Regions from separate parts of the Spongiibacter sp. genome, predicted to be linked through region 4. Evidence: predicted binding sites of a transcription regulator. Region 4 holds the regulator's gene; each other region holds the start of a gene.

The links. Region 4 encodes sigma-54, which starts transcription at its own class of promoters, with help from an activator protein. Its sites were predicted from a motif close to TGGCACANNNNTTGCNNT; they were not measured.
Region 1: glnA (glutamate--ammonia ligase) is a predicted target of sigma-54. The motif match lies at 1,942-1,959, and genes of this name have one in related genera.
Region 2: AC5DB9_RS00505 (formate/nitrite transporter family protein) is a predicted target of sigma-54. The motif match lies at 1,793-1,810, and genes of this name have one in related genera.
Region 3: AC5DB9_RS07350 (flagellar basal body-associated FliL family protein) is a predicted target of sigma-54. The motif match lies at 2,276-2,293, and genes of this name have one in related genera.

Annotation. Positions count from the first base shown of each region.
Region 1 covers NZ_CFHTQA010000010.1:61,274-64,830, reverse strand. The annotation lists gene AC5DB9_RS06025 (DUF4124 domain-containing protein) at 1-252, opposite strand, end outside; gene glnA (glutamate--ammonia ligase) at 370-1,776, opposite strand; gene thiI (tRNA uracil 4-sulfurtransferase ThiI) at 2,173-3,557, shown strand, end outside.
Region 2 covers NZ_CFHTQA010000001.1:111,261-114,817, reverse strand. The annotation lists gene AC5DB9_RS00510 (ATP-binding protein) at 1-1,276, opposite strand, end outside; gene AC5DB9_RS00505 (formate/nitrite transporter family protein) at 1,988-2,836, shown strand; gene AC5DB9_RS00500 (bifunctional protein-serine/threonine kinase/phosphatase) at 2,833-3,557, shown strand, end outside.
Region 3 covers NZ_CFHTQA010000014.1:27,156-30,712, reverse strand. The annotation lists gene fliI (flagellar protein export ATPase FliI) at 1-277, shown strand, start outside; gene fliJ (flagellar export protein FliJ) at 325-786, shown strand; gene AC5DB9_RS07355 (flagellar hook-length control protein FliK) at 923-2,125, shown strand; gene AC5DB9_RS07350 (flagellar basal body-associated FliL family protein) at 2,365-2,826, shown strand; gene AC5DB9_RS07345 (flagellar motor switch protein FliM) at 2,836-3,557, shown strand, end outside.
Region 4 covers NZ_CFHTQA010000003.1:122,978-126,534, reverse strand. The annotation lists gene rapZ (RNase adapter RapZ) at 1-383, opposite strand, end outside; gene ptsN (PTS IIA-like nitrogen regulatory protein PtsN) at 389-844, opposite strand; gene hpf (ribosome hibernation-promoting factor, HPF/YfiA family) at 878-1,165, opposite strand; gene AC5DB9_RS02425 (RNA polymerase factor sigma-54) at 1,242-2,723, opposite strand; gene lptB (LPS export ABC transporter ATP-binding protein) at 2,856-3,557, opposite strand, start outside.

The sequences.
Region 1 (3,557 bases), on a different contig from region 4:
ATTGCCGGGCTGCTGAATGTTCAGTGTGTTAGGTGCGGGGCCGAGTACTTTTGGGAATGAGTGTGGCTGGGTGCTGGGTGACACCGCAGGAGTGGTGTTAGTGGGGGCTAGCTCCACAGGGGTAGAGCCCGGCTTTGGCGCGTCGCTGAATACCGCTTGTCCCTGTTCGTCAGTGCTGCGGTAGATCTCACCATAAACTGCTGTAGCCAGCAGTGACAGGAATAGAAATAGCAGCGTAGGAGCGTGGCGCATGGTCATCTGTCCCGGTATTTCCGTTCAGTGTGCGATGCCAACGCGCCGCTGGCAAGTCTTTGCCGCAGGCATAAAAAAAGCCCGCCGAAGCGGGCTTTCTGCGATCAGGCCCAGGCCTTATACGCTGTAGTACATGTCGAACTCAACAGGGTGAGTGGTCATGTTCAGGCGCTCGATCTCTTGTGATTTCAGCTCGATGTAAGCGTCGATCATGTCGTCGTCGAAGACGCCGCCAGCGGTCAGGAAGGCGCGGTCTGCGTCCAGAGCTTGCAGCGCTTGCTCCAGGCTAGAGGCAACAGTTGGGATTTCCGCGGCTTCTTCTGCAGGCAGGTCGTACAGATCTTTGTCAGCAGCATCGCCGGGGTGGATCTTGTTCTGGATGCCGTCCAGGCCAGCCATCAGCAGGGCTGCGAAAGCCAGGTAGGGGTTCGCAGAGGGATCCGGGAAGCGAACTTCGATACGGCGCGCTTTCGGGTTGCTGATGAACGGAATACGGATAGAGGCAGAGCGGTTACGGGCAGAGTAGGCCAGCATAACGGGCGCTTCGAAGCCGGGAACCAGACGCTTGTACGAGTTAGTAGAAGCATTGGTGAAGGCGTTGATAGCGCGAGCGTGCTTGATAACACCGCCGATGTAGTACAGCGCAGTTTCAGACAGGCCGCCGTAAGTGTCGCCGGTGAACAGGTTCTGGCCGTCTTTGCTCAGAGACATGTGTACGTGCATGCCGCTACCGTTGTCGCCGACAACAGGCTTGGGCATGAAGGTGGCAGTTTTGCCGTAGGCGTGGGCCACGTTGTGTACACAGTACTTCAGTACCTGTACTTCGTCAGCTTTCTTAACGGCAGAGTTCGGGCCGACACCGATTTCACACTGACCGGCGGTGCCGACTTCGTGGTGGTGTACTTCAACTTCCAGACCCATGTCGGTCATGGCGTTACACATGGCGGCACGCAGGTCGTGCAGGCTGTCGACCGGCGGTACGGGGAAGTAGCCGCCTTTAACGCCGGGACGGTGACCCGTGTTGCCTTCTTCGAAGCTGTTGCCGGAAACCCAGGCCGCTTCGTCAGAAGAGATGGCGTAGCTTGCGCCTTCCATAGCCACTTTCCACTTCACGTCGTCAAACACGAAGAATTCGGGCTCGGGGCCAAACAGGGCGCTGTCGGCGATGCCGGCAGAGCGCATGTAATCTTCAGCGCGCTGAGCAATGGAGCGAGGATCGCGGTTGTAACCCTGCATGGTTGAAGGCTCAACGATGCCGCAGCGGACGATGATGGTAGGCTCGTCGGTGAATGGGTCCAGAACGGAAGCTTCGTCGTCTGGCATGAGAATCATGTCTGACTCGTTAATGCCTTTCCAGCCCGCAATAGATGAACCATCGAACATTTTTCCGTCTTCAAAGAAGCCGGCGTCGATTTCGCCTACAGGCATAGTGACGTGTTGCTCTTTACCTTTAGTGTCGGTGAAGCGCAGGTCGGCCCACTTCACGTCATTATCGGCGATTAACTTCAGAGTCTTCTCTGACATTACTGACATCCTCCAACAGAGTCTTCTTAGTCGATTCGGCAAGGGGCCGAAGCTTTGCGATTATAAGTTCATTGCATTGTGCCGCATAGCGACAGCGGCTGTGAACTGCTGTAAAGCTGCATTTTCGAGCAGAGGAAATCTCTACAGTTCATGTTCGCACTCAAGGCAGCAATATGTGTGCCATATTTTTGTGCCGAAATTTTATGCAAAAGCGGTGAGAAACCGTCGGTTTGCGAGATAAGTGTGCGCGCGCACCCAAATTGTGCACCAATGTTGGGCTGGTGTGATCTAATTTGGTGCGCCATGTCTGTGGGCACTGCGCTGCGGTTGTCGGCAGAGGCTGAAGCCTCGCCCCGGAGTGGCTATAATGCGCAGCTTTTCCGCCGCGGTGCCGTCATGAAGTTTATCGTCAAGCTCTTCCCTGAAATCATCATCAAGAGCAAGCCTGTCCGCAAGAAATTCATCAAGCAGCTTCGTGATAATTTGCGCAAGCTGCTGCTGCCGATTGATCCCGAGCTGCAGATCGGTCGTGAGTGGGACCGGATTACTCTGGAAACCGGCAGCGATGACGAAGCGGTGTTGGCGTCGCTGCTGGAGGTGATGGTCAATACACCGGGAATTGCCCACATTATCGAAGTCGCCGAGTATCCGCTGGTGGATATGCACGATATTTACGAGAAGACCCGCGACGCAGTAGGCAACAGTCTGGCAGGTAAGACCTTCGCCGTGCGCTGCAAGCGGACCGGTGAGCACGATTTCAATTCCGGCGATGTTGAGCGCTATGTGGGCGGTGGCCTGAATCAGCATGTTCCCTCGGGCGGCGTGAAGTTAAAGAATCCCGACGAAGTCGTGCGCCTGGAAATTCGCAAAGACCGCTTGTATGTCGTCAAGCAGCGTCACGAAGGGCTGGGAGGGTTTCCGATTGGCGCGGTAGATTCGGTAGTGAGCCTGATCTCCGGTGGCTTCGATTCCACGGTGTCGAGCTACATGGTGATGAAGCGTGGCATGCGCACTCACTTCTGTTTCTTCAACCTCGGTGGGCGCGAACATGAAATCGGTGTGAAAGAAGTGTCGCTGTATCTGTGGCAGAAGTTCGGCGCTTCGCACCGGGTGAAATTCATCACTGTTCCCTTTGAAGACGTAGTCGCCGAGATTCTCAAGAACGTCGAAAATTCTCAGATGGGCGTGATCCTCAAGCGCATGATGATGAGGGCTGCGTCGCAGGTCGCTGCTGAGCTGGGGTCGCCTGCGCTTGTTACCGGTGAGGCGGTGGCTCAGGTGAGCAGTCAGACATTGGCCAATCTGTCGATTATCGACAAGGCTACCGACACGCTGGTACTGCGGCCGCTGATTACGGCTGACAAGCTGGATATCATCAACACGGCTGCAAAAATCGGTACCGAAGCTTTTGCGGCGAATATGCCTGAGTATTGCGGGGTGATTTCTGTGCGGCCCACGATCAAGGCCCGTCCGGAGCGCATTGCCGAGCAGGAAGCCCGGATGGATATGGGGGTGCTTGAGAGGGCGATTGCCAACGCCAAGTACGTCAATATCGATGCGCTGGCCGACGAAGAGGCGGTGAGTCACGACGTGGAAGTGTTGCCGATTCCCCTTGCCGAGGCGGTGATTCTGGATGTGCGTCATCCCGATGAAGTGGAGCGTCAGCCGCTGAAACTCGATCGCAACACGGTGCAATGTCTGCCGTTTTACGAGCTGCATCGCCGCGCCGAGGAGCTGGATCCGAAGCGGGTATATCAGCTCTATTGCGATAAGGGCGTGAT
Region 2 (3,557 bases), on a different contig from region 4:
CCTGATGACGCATACGCGTGAGGTCCATCAGATCATCGACCAGTAGGGCCAGCCGCCGAGCCGTGTCGCCGATCAGTCCGGCATTGCGGCCGCGTTGATCCTGGGTCTGGCTGTCCAGCCCGGCCAGTCCGATGATGGTTTGCAGCGGCGTGCGCAGTTCGTGAGAGGTGTTGGCGAGAAACTCATCTTTTACCGCTTCCGCTTGCTCCAGTTGCTGCACCAGTTCCATGGAGCGCTTGTGGGCGCGGGCGTTGTGACGGGCCAGCAGCAGCCCCTGCCAGACCAGGCAGACCACCATGCCCGTGGGGCCGAGATTGCCCAGGTACTGGCCCTGAAAATCCACCACAATATCGCGCATCACGGTGATAAACAGAATGCCATACACCGCGGTGAGAGAGAGGGCGCCGGGCCGTCGCTGCCGTGCGGCACGGAAGGTGGCGAACAGGATATAACCCGACATCAGCAGGGCTGCGCTCTCCATTGCCCAGAACAGCACGGCCAGAGGGCGGCTGGGCAGCAGCAGGCTTCCCAGCAGGAAGACGACAGTAATGGCGCGCCAGTATTGTCGGGGGCGGCGATGAAACTCATCGGGAAAGAGCTGCGCGCTGAATTCGCTTAAACCGAGAATGGCGAGGGGAATCATCGCCCAGCGCAAATGCAGGTCGGGAGCCAGATGCCACGGTGCTAGCAACAGGCTCAGCCACTGTTCGCCGCCAAGGCTGGAAAAAACCGCCACCGACAAACAGGTTAATCCGAAGAAAAGCTGGGCGGCATAGACACGCCGCGCGGCGGCAAACTGGCCGAGCTGGATAAAGGCCATCAACACCAGCAGTCCGGACTGAAAGCCTTCAATGGCCAGCTCTCTGGCCCGCCATTCATACATGTCATCGGCCAGCCCCAATATGGGGGGCGAGCGCATGCCCCCGGCAATGAACTGCTGGTTGGCAACATCGACTTCAATCAGGCTCTGGTCGCCGCTGGCATAAAACTGGGCGTAGTGCGGGTAGCATTCGTCGTGCCCGGAAGCACTGTATCGGCCGGTTGCCAGCAACTCGCGACCGTTAACCCGCAGGCGATAACTGTCGTAGGGGCGGGGCAGGCGAATGGCCAGCGCGCGGTCAAGCTCGCCGTGGTTCACCGTCAGGCGGTAGTGCACTTCGGCATCGCCGGGCACCCGGGCTTCTGCCAGCCGGGTATTGTGCCAGGTGCCGGGCACGTTGAGCTGCCCGCTGGCGTCGCCACTCTGTGCGCACCACTGACCTGCCAGCGCGGTCATCGGCGCAGCGTTCGCATCCCATTGAAACTGGCACGGCGAGTCTGCTGCCAGCAGCGATGGCGCAAAGAGTGCGGTAAGGAATAAAAAAAGCCATGCCGCGATGTTGTTGGTTAAGGCGTTATTGTTCACAGCAATGCACAGGGCACTTCGCGAACAAAGCGGGAAGCGCAGCAAGTCGGGTTAGAACGGTGGCACCATCATAGCGAAGCGGTTCTGACTCTAGCAATTGCAGAGCGCAGAACTGTGCAGGCTAGCTCAACATTGCGGCGACAGGCTTGACTGGCCCTCGGTTCGACGAGGGCGGCGAGTTATACCTTGCTCATTGCCTGGAGGCTGAATTTGTAGGCGTCATATCTATAGGCGCCATATCGCGCCTTAATTTCACTGTGTTTTGATCCAATACGGCGCAGCGTTTGCTGCGTCTGCACCAGTGCAACGCATGTTGTTGGATTGCGCGGCGTTCCCGAGAATCCAATAAATCCTTTCTCCGCAACAACTTACCCCGCTTTGCCTAATTGGCACGAGGCTTGCGAAATGTAAATCACTCGAGGCCAAGGCTGGCTTCGATCGACATTGAGCGTATCCGGATAAAGGCGTCCGACACTGACCTGCAACAAGCGGGGTAAGTGCGGGCGCTTTTTTTATGCGCTTTGGGCGGCTTCAAACCATTTATCGAAAGTAGTGCATTAAACGCTGAGCGAGGCTAATTCTATGGCTTATTTAGTTCCTTCCGAGTTCGTGACCAAAATGGTCGACGCGGGTGAATCCAAGGTTCACATGTCCACCCGCGATACCCTGATTCGCGGTTATATGGCGGGTGCCATTCTGGCACTGGCGGCGGTGTTTGCGGTAACCGTGGCGGTGCAAACCGGGGTGTTTCTGATCGGCGCGATTCTCTTCCCGGTGGGCTTTTGCATGCTCTACCTGATGGGCTTCGATCTGCTGACTGGCGTCTTCATGCTCACGCCATTGGCCTGGCTGGATAAGCGCCCCGGCGTCACCCCCTCACAAATTTTGCGCAACTGGGGGCTGGTGTTTGTCGGCAACTTTGCCGGTGCGTTTACCGTGGCGGTGATGATGTCTTACATCTTTACGATGGGCTACAACACCGACGGCGGCGCGATTGCCGAGAAAGTGGCCAGTATCGGTGAATCGCGTACCGTGGGCTACGCGGCCTACGGCATGGACGGCTGGCTCACCATTTTCATTCGCGGCATGCTGTGTAACTGGATGGTGTCGATGGGCGTTGTCGGCGCGATGATTTCCACCCATGTCAGTGGCAAGGTACTGGCGATGTGGATGCCCATCATGCTGTTCTTCTTTATGGGCTTCGAGCACTCGGTGGTGAACATGTTCCTGTTCCCCTTCGCGATGATCATGGGCGGCGAATTCTCCATTGGTGATTACTTCTTCTGGAATGAAATCCCCACCGCACTGGGCAACCTGGTTGGCGGTCTGGCGTTCACCGGCCTGACTCTCTACACCACGCATGTGCGCACCGGCGCCAAGCGCAAAGTGGCTGCCGCACCGGCTGCCAAAGCGGCGACGACCTCTGCATGAACCGTCCCACCGCCCCGGCCAGTGTCGCCGGGGCAAACGTGGCAGCCACACCGCCGCGACTGCAACTGAGTGTCGGCCAGTATTCCGATAAGGGGCGCAAGGCCGACAATCAGGACGCCTGCGCCGCGAGGATTCCCCCCGAGCCCCAGCTCAGCCTCAAGGGCGCTGCCGTTGCCATCGCCGATGGCATCAGCTCCAGTCCGGTCAGCCAGATTGCCAGTGCGAGTGCCGTGCAAAGCTTTCTCGATGACTACTTCTGTACCTCCGAAGCCTGGTCGGTACGCACCGCCGCCGAGCGGGTGATCGCCGCCAGCAATTCCTGGCTGGTATCGCAAACCCGCCGCAGCGAATACCGCCACGATGCCGACCGGGGCTATGTCTGCACCTTTAGTGCGCTGGTGATCAAAGCGGCTACGGCCCACCTGTTTCATGTGGGCGATGCGCGCATTTATCGCCTGCAAGCGGGCGAGCTGGAACAGCTCACCAAAGATCATCGCCTGCGTATATCCCGCGAGGAAAGCTATCTGAGTCGCGCGCTGGGCGTGGAGGAACCGCTGGAGATCGACTACCGGGCACTGCCGCTGCGTGCAGGTGATGTCTTTCTGCTGGCGACTGACGGTGTGTATGAATACCTCGATGAGGCCACCGTGCGGGCGGCGCTCAGTGAGGCCGACGATCTCAATGACAGTGCTCGCCGCTTGGCGACTACAGCGCTTGAGCG
Region 3 (3,557 bases), on a different contig from region 4:
CTCGGTCAGCCGGGCGATGAATGACATTACCGATAAGGGACATCAGCAACTGGTCAGGCGACTGCGACAACTGGTGTCGCTGTATCAGCAGAACCGCGACTTGGTGACCATTGGCGCCTACCAGCGAGGCAGTGATGCCCGAGTGGACGAAGCGATAGCGTTGTGGCCGAAGATTCAGGCGTTTCTGCAGCAGGCCTACGACGAGTCTGACGGCTTTGATGCCTCGCTGGACAAGCTGAGTCTGTTGCTGGAAGGCGAAGCAGTCGAACTCGATTGAATGAAATTTGACGCGGCCTTAGCGGCTGGCGTCAACGGAGGATAACGGTGAGTACGGAAAAAAAATCACAGCGTATGCAACCGGTTCAGGCGCTGGCAGATCGCCAGGAGCAGGAAGAGGCGACGCGCTATGCGGCCGTTCAGCAGCAGTATGAGACCCAGAGCCAGAAACTCGACGAACTCAAGCAGTATTACGAGGAGTACCGTCGCGCCGCGGCTGACAGCCTGTGTGACGTGAAGCGTTTGCAGGAAAGTCGCGCCTTTCTCTCTCGTCTGTCCCTGGCGATTCGCCAACAGTCCGATTCGGTGGAGCGCTGCCGGGAGCAGTTACGGAAAATCCGCCAGGAGTGGATGAAAGCCCGCCAGCACAGTCGCAGCATGGATCAACTTATCGAGCGTTATCGGGCCGACGAACGTCGCGATGAAGCTCGCCGTGAGCAGTCGGTCAGCGATGAATTGAGCAGCCAGCGCTTTGTCTGGCAGCGCCGCCAGCAGCAGGGCCTGAGCTAAGCCCTTTCTTGAATGGCACAGTGTTTGCTGAGTCGTGCCTGAGAGGTAGTGCCTGAGAGCATGAATATTTGCCGCCAGCATGAGGCCGCACGACAGCCGTGTGGCGCTGGTGAACCCCGTCTTACAGGATCGTATTATGAGCAGCCCGATCAGTAACGTAAGCAGTGCCCAGCCCCAAAGTCCTGCCGCAGCGCGTGGCAGTGTGACGCCCTTGAATGGCGGCAACCCCGCAGGTTTACTGCCGTTTGGGGATTTGCTGGCCAACCAGCAGGCGCTGTTGCAACAGCTGTTGGCTGCCGGCGACGGCGGTGAACTCCCCGCGGTGCTGGGAGAATTGATGCAGCAGGGTAGCGACGGCGAACTCGATCTTGAGGCCCTGGCAGAAGAGCTGGACGCGGCAGACATCGCAGGCACGATCTTGCCGCCCGACGGCAAGTTGCTGCCGGCCTCTTCCGATGCCGACGTGCAGGAGATGGATGAGGCACAGGCGGCAATCGGTGGCGTGGCCGCTGCGCTGTTTGGCTGGCGACAACTGTCTGGCGGGGAAGCTGCCGTCGGCAATGACGATGCTGTTGCCACAAAACCCACCGTTGCTGCGGTGGCTCTGAACGCCACGCAAGCGGGTGACGCCGAACTGGCGAATGCCGCCGAGTCGGCTGAGGATCGGGCAACAGGACTGCAGACCGCTTCTCGCAGCCAGCCATTGGCTGTGGAAGCCGCGCGCGGTGAGTTCGCGGCGACGATCGCTGCGACGAAGGGTGAGGCGACCGCCGAGGGTGTGGAGCGCACGGCTAATGACATTGCGGATCTCGGTCGACTGACTGCCGCCCGCAGTGGCGCCGCGGACAGTCGGAGCCCCACCCTGCAGTTAAGCATCAGTCAGCACGCGGTTGATGACCCGGCCTGGAGTGAGGCCGTGGGCGCGCGGATTCACTGGATGGCCGGTAACGGTGTTCAGAACGCCACACTGAAACTGAATCCCGAAGAGCTGGGCGGTATTCAAGTGCAGTTGAACATGCAGGGCGATAAGGCGGCGGTGCAGTTCCAGACCCAGCATCAGGACACCTGTGACTTGATAGAGAAAATGCTGCCGCGCTTGAATCACGCCATGGAGCAGCAAGGCATGCGTCTGGAAGAGGTGAAAGTGAGTCATCAACCGAGTTGGGGAGAGGCCTCACAACAGCAGGCGCAGCAACAGAGCCAGCAGTCGTCGGGCCGTTCCGGCAGCGGTTTTGCACAACTTCACACGGCCGCGGATACCCCGCATGACGGCGAGGGCGGAAGCGCCGCGCCGACCCCGCGCAATAATACCGACGGGACCCTCGACGCCTACGCATGAGCAGAGAATTTCCGACCTTCTTGAGGCGCCTTCTGGCGCCTTTTTCGTATCTGTTATCCCACCTTGTATTGCGCGAATTCCCCCTGCCAAATTATTGGCGAGAAGCGGAAAATATTTCGTAACTATCTGAAAAATATAAAATAAATCATATGGCACAGGCCTTGCAAAATAGTGCTTGAAAAGCAGGTTTCTGCAAGAAATTTGGCGCTCGGGTGCCGAACGTAAAAGGCCTTATGCATATGTTTAAAAACAAATTTGTCCTCATTGGCTTGGTTGTAGTGCTGTTGCTGGCGACCGCAGGAGGTACCTGGTTTTTCCTGAAGGGCAGCGAACCGGCTGCTGACGCAGCTGAAAGCAAAGCGGCGGCGGAAGTGTTGCCCAAGCCACAGATCATGAGTCTTGATCCATCGTTCGTGGTGAATCTCTTGAATGAGCGTGGCACTCGGTTTCTGCAGGTGGATATCGAGGTGATGAGCCGGGAGGACGGCGTCATTTCGCAAGTGGATGACTATCAGGTCATGATCCGGCACGAGCTGATCATGATGTTCAGCAGCCTGACCAAAGACCAGATCAACAGTATCGAAGGGCGCCAGCTTATTCAGCAGCGCGTTGTCGACACCATTAACGCCGTGCTCGAAAAAGAGACCGGTAAGAAAGGTGGTGTCGAGGAAGTGTATTTCACCAAGTTTGTGATGCAGTGAGGCGACAGTATGGCTGGCCTACTTGATCCGGAAGAACTCGAAGCGCTGATGGCTGAGGAGCAGAGCTCGCAAAGCTCTGGCAAGTATAACCTCGCCCGTCAGGATTACGCCGTACAGCGCTTGATTCCTACCCTGTCGTTGATTCAGTCGCAGTTTGCCAGTGCGGCCTCGACCCGGCTGCGGGAATTTGTTAGCAGTGTGGAAGGGCTGACCACTGACCGCATTACGGTCATGAAATTCGACGAGCTGCAAGGCACGCTGCCCGCGCCCTGCAGTATTTCATTGATTTCGGGAATGCCGCTCAGCAGCAATCTGATGATTGCCTTTGAATCGGAGCTGGTGTTCAACCTCGTTGACCGTTACTTCGGTGGCTATGGCGGCGCCGCCGATGCCGCGCGCGAGCAGTTTTCGGCGTCGGAGCTCAGCTTTATGGACATTCTGGTGTCCGCATTGCTGCCGGACATTGCCCTGGCCTGGAAATCGGTCATGAAAACCGCCCCGGCCATTGAGAGTCAGTCTACTGATCCCCGTCTGCTGGAAGGCTTTACCGACGCGGACTCGCTGGTGGCCACCCGCTTTCTGGTGGATATCGGCGATTTCAAAGGCGGCCTGTGGTCGGTTGTGCCCTGGAGCGCGATTGACGCGGTACGCGACAGCCTGCCCGACACCACCAAGCCCAGTAACAAAAAACCCGCAAGTGAAGAATGGCGCAGTCGCCTGGTTGAACGCAT
Region 4 (3,557 bases):
TCGAGCAGCGTGGTTTCCTGTCGTATTGCATCGCTGAGCGGTTGATTCGCCGTGGTCAACGGGTGGCGACGGCGAGTCTCGCTGAAGCGTTTTATCAACTTGTCGTCGCTGGCATCCAGAAAAATGATTCGCAACTGTGCGAGGTCCCGAACCTGCTCGCAAAGGGACTTGAAGCGCGAGAGTTCGTCAGGAGAGTTGCGGGCGTCGATACAAACGGCGACCTGTTGATGGACCTTGAGCTGGCTTTGCGAGAGCTCATGTACCAGCGCCGGTAACAGGGAAACTGGTAGGTTGTCGATGGCGTAAAAGCCCTCGTCCTCCAGTTGATGAAGTGCCGTACTTTTCCCTGATCCCGAGCGGCCACTGATAATGATCAGTTTCATGGCAATCAGGGCGCGCGGGTTACAGCAGTAGTGTACAGGGCTTCATCGCTGCCCGCGCTGCGCAGCTGTTGACGAAAGCCGTCGTCGTTAAACACATTGGCTAGACTGGCCAGCACTTTGATGTGCTCGTCGTGGGCTTCCGCAGGAACAATGAGTGCGAACACCAGGTCGACGGGTTGATCGTCGATGGCCTCGAAATCGATGGGCTCGGCGAGCTTCAGCAGAATGCCGGTAATCGCCGTACACTGCTGGCTTCGGCAGTGGGGAATCGCAACCCCGTGACCGATACCCGTGCTACCCAGTCGCTCTCGGGCAAGGAGTTCGTTGAACAGATCGTCAGCGCTGAACTGGCTATTGTCGTCGGCGACAAATACCGAGATCTGTTCAAGAAGACGTTTTTTACTGCCTACGGACGTACCCCAGTGGGTACGTCCTTGGCTCAGTATCGCATTAAGGCTCATATTATTAGGTATCCGGAAAAACCGGCCCGGTGCTTACCGGCCCAGGTGTTTTTCCTTGTGTTTGATCAACTGGCGATCCAGCTTGTCGGTCAGGCTGTCGATCGCAGCATACATATCTTCCGATTCGCATGTGGCGAACAGGTCCGCGCCTGCCACATGCACTGTCGCTTCCGCTTTTTGTACCAGCTTCTCGACTGAGAGCGTAACGTCCGTATTGGTGATATTGTCGAAATGTCGTTGCAGTTTGGCAAGCTTGTTATTGACGTATTCACGCAGTGCCGGTGTAACTTCAACGTGGTGACCACTGACAGTTATCTGCATATCTTGCTCCTTTTACACTCAGATCGTCCTGCGCCTCCCGGCGTAGGGTCAGGGCTGCGCGATTTAACGCAGCCAGCTATACCAGTCGCTTCCGCTCATTAGAGGGGGGAATGACCAGTGATTCTCGGTACTTGGCGATGGTTCTCCGCGCGACCTTGATACCCTGTTCGGCCAACAGTTCGGTAATCTTGCTGTCACTGAGTGGCTTCCGCGGATTTTCTGCGGCGATCAGCTTTTTGATCAGCGCGCGAATGGCGGTCGATGAGCACTCGCCGCCGGTATCGGTCGATACGTGGCTGGAGAAAAAGTATTTCAGCTCGTAAATGCCCCGCGGTGTATGCATGTACTTCTGGGTGGTGACCCGCGAGATCGTGGATTCGTGCATGCCCACGGCGTCGGCAATGTCATGCAACACCAGCGGTTTCATCGCCTCGTCGCCGTATTCGAGAAAGCCTCGCTGATACTCGACGATTTTGCTGGCGACTTTCATCAGGGTTTCATTGCGGCTCTGCAGACTTTTGATAAACCAGCGCGCTTCCTGGAGGTTGTCGCGAATATAGTCTTTTTCGCTGCTGGTACTGCTTTTGGCCAGTGCCGCATAGTGCGAGTTGATTTGGATTTTCGGGGCAATATCCGGGTTGAGTTCCACCAGCCAGCGGCCGTCTTTTTTACTGACGAAGACATCCGGGACGACGTATTCGGTATCGCCGCTACTGATTGCATCGCCGGGCGTGGGGTTCAGGGACTGGATCAGCAGCAGTGTATCCCGAAGCTGATCTTCCTTGAGGCGACAGCGGCGCATAATCTGGTTGTAGTCGCGGTTGCCAAGCTGGTCCATGTGCTGCTCTACAATCTGCATGGCCTCTTGCAGATAAAGCGTCTCGCGGGGCAACTGCCGCAACTGGATAAGCAGACACTCCTGTAAATCACGGCCACCGACGCCGGGGGGGTCGAACTGCTGAATCAAGTGAAGGACGGCGTGGACTTCTTCGATTTCGACGTCTTCATTGTCGAAGGCATCCACCAAGTCTTCAGGCGTGACGGTCAGGCGGCCTTTTTCGTCGATGGCGTCGATGATGGCATCGGCAATGAACTGATCGATTTCAGACAGGCGACTCAGGTTGAGCTGCCAGCGAAGGTGGTCTTGCAGGGAATCTGAGCTGCCGTGGCGGTAGTCATTGCTGTAATCGTCATCGCCGCTGGGAGCGCTGCTCGCCGGGCCGGAGCTTTGGTAAACGTCATCCCATTGGCTGTCTACCGGCAGGTCCTCGGGTATTTCACTGCGCTCGGCCCATTCGCTGTCAGCGTCGCTGGCGGTGGGCTCGTTTTCGTTGCTGCTGCTGTCGTTTTTGGTATCGCTGCTTTTTGACTGGATGTTGCTGTCTTGCTCGGGGGTGTCGTTTTCTTCCTCCAGTTCCAGAAGCGGGTTGGAGTCCAAGGCAGACTGGATTTCCTGTTGAAGGTCGAGGGTGGACAGTTGCAATAAACGAATCGCCTGTTGCAGCTGGGGGGTCATGGTCAGCTGCTGACCGACTTTAAGCTGGAGCGATTGTTTCATAGGCAGCGGTTTCTACTACACCAAATTCTGAAGACATTTGTGCCTGATTGGCGGCACTTTAAGGTCAGTGTAGTCCTGCCGGAGAGCGGCTGCAATAGGCGTATAAAGCAATTGCTGTGCCGATTTTTCCTATCACAACGTGAACTTATCGCCAAGATAAATATCCCTGACGACCTGGTTGTTGAGTACGGATTCGGCGTTGCCTTCGGCAACAATACGACCTTCGCCGACGATGTAGGCTTTTTCGCAGATATCGAGGGTTTCTCGTACATTGTGATCGGTGATTAACACGCCGATTCCGCGGGCCTGAAGGTGTCGAATAATGTGCTGTATGTCGTTAACCGAGATGGGGTCGACGCCGGCAAAGGGCTCGTCGAGCAAAATAAAACTCGGCTCTGTCGCCAGCGCGCGAGCGATTTCGACGCGTCGGCGCTCGCCGCCGGACAGCGCCATGCCGGGCGATTTACGGATGTGGGTAATGTGGAATTCCTGCAGCAGGGCGTCGAGCTTTTCTTTTCGCTGGCGACGGTTGAGGTCGCTGCGGGTTTCCAGAATCGCCATGATGTTGTCGGCGACGCTGAGTTTGCGAAAGATCGACGCTTCCTGGGGCAGGTAGCCAACACCGTGGCGGGCTCGGCCTTGAATTGACAGCGATGTCAGATCTTTGCCATCCAGCTCTATGCGGCCCCTGTCGGCGTTGACGATGCCGACAATCATGTAGAAACACGTGGTTTTGCCCGCGCCGTTGGGGCCCAGCAGGCCGACTATTTCGCCGCTGTTGATGCTCAGTGACACATCCTTGATCACCTCTCGCCCTTTATAGGCTTTGGCGAG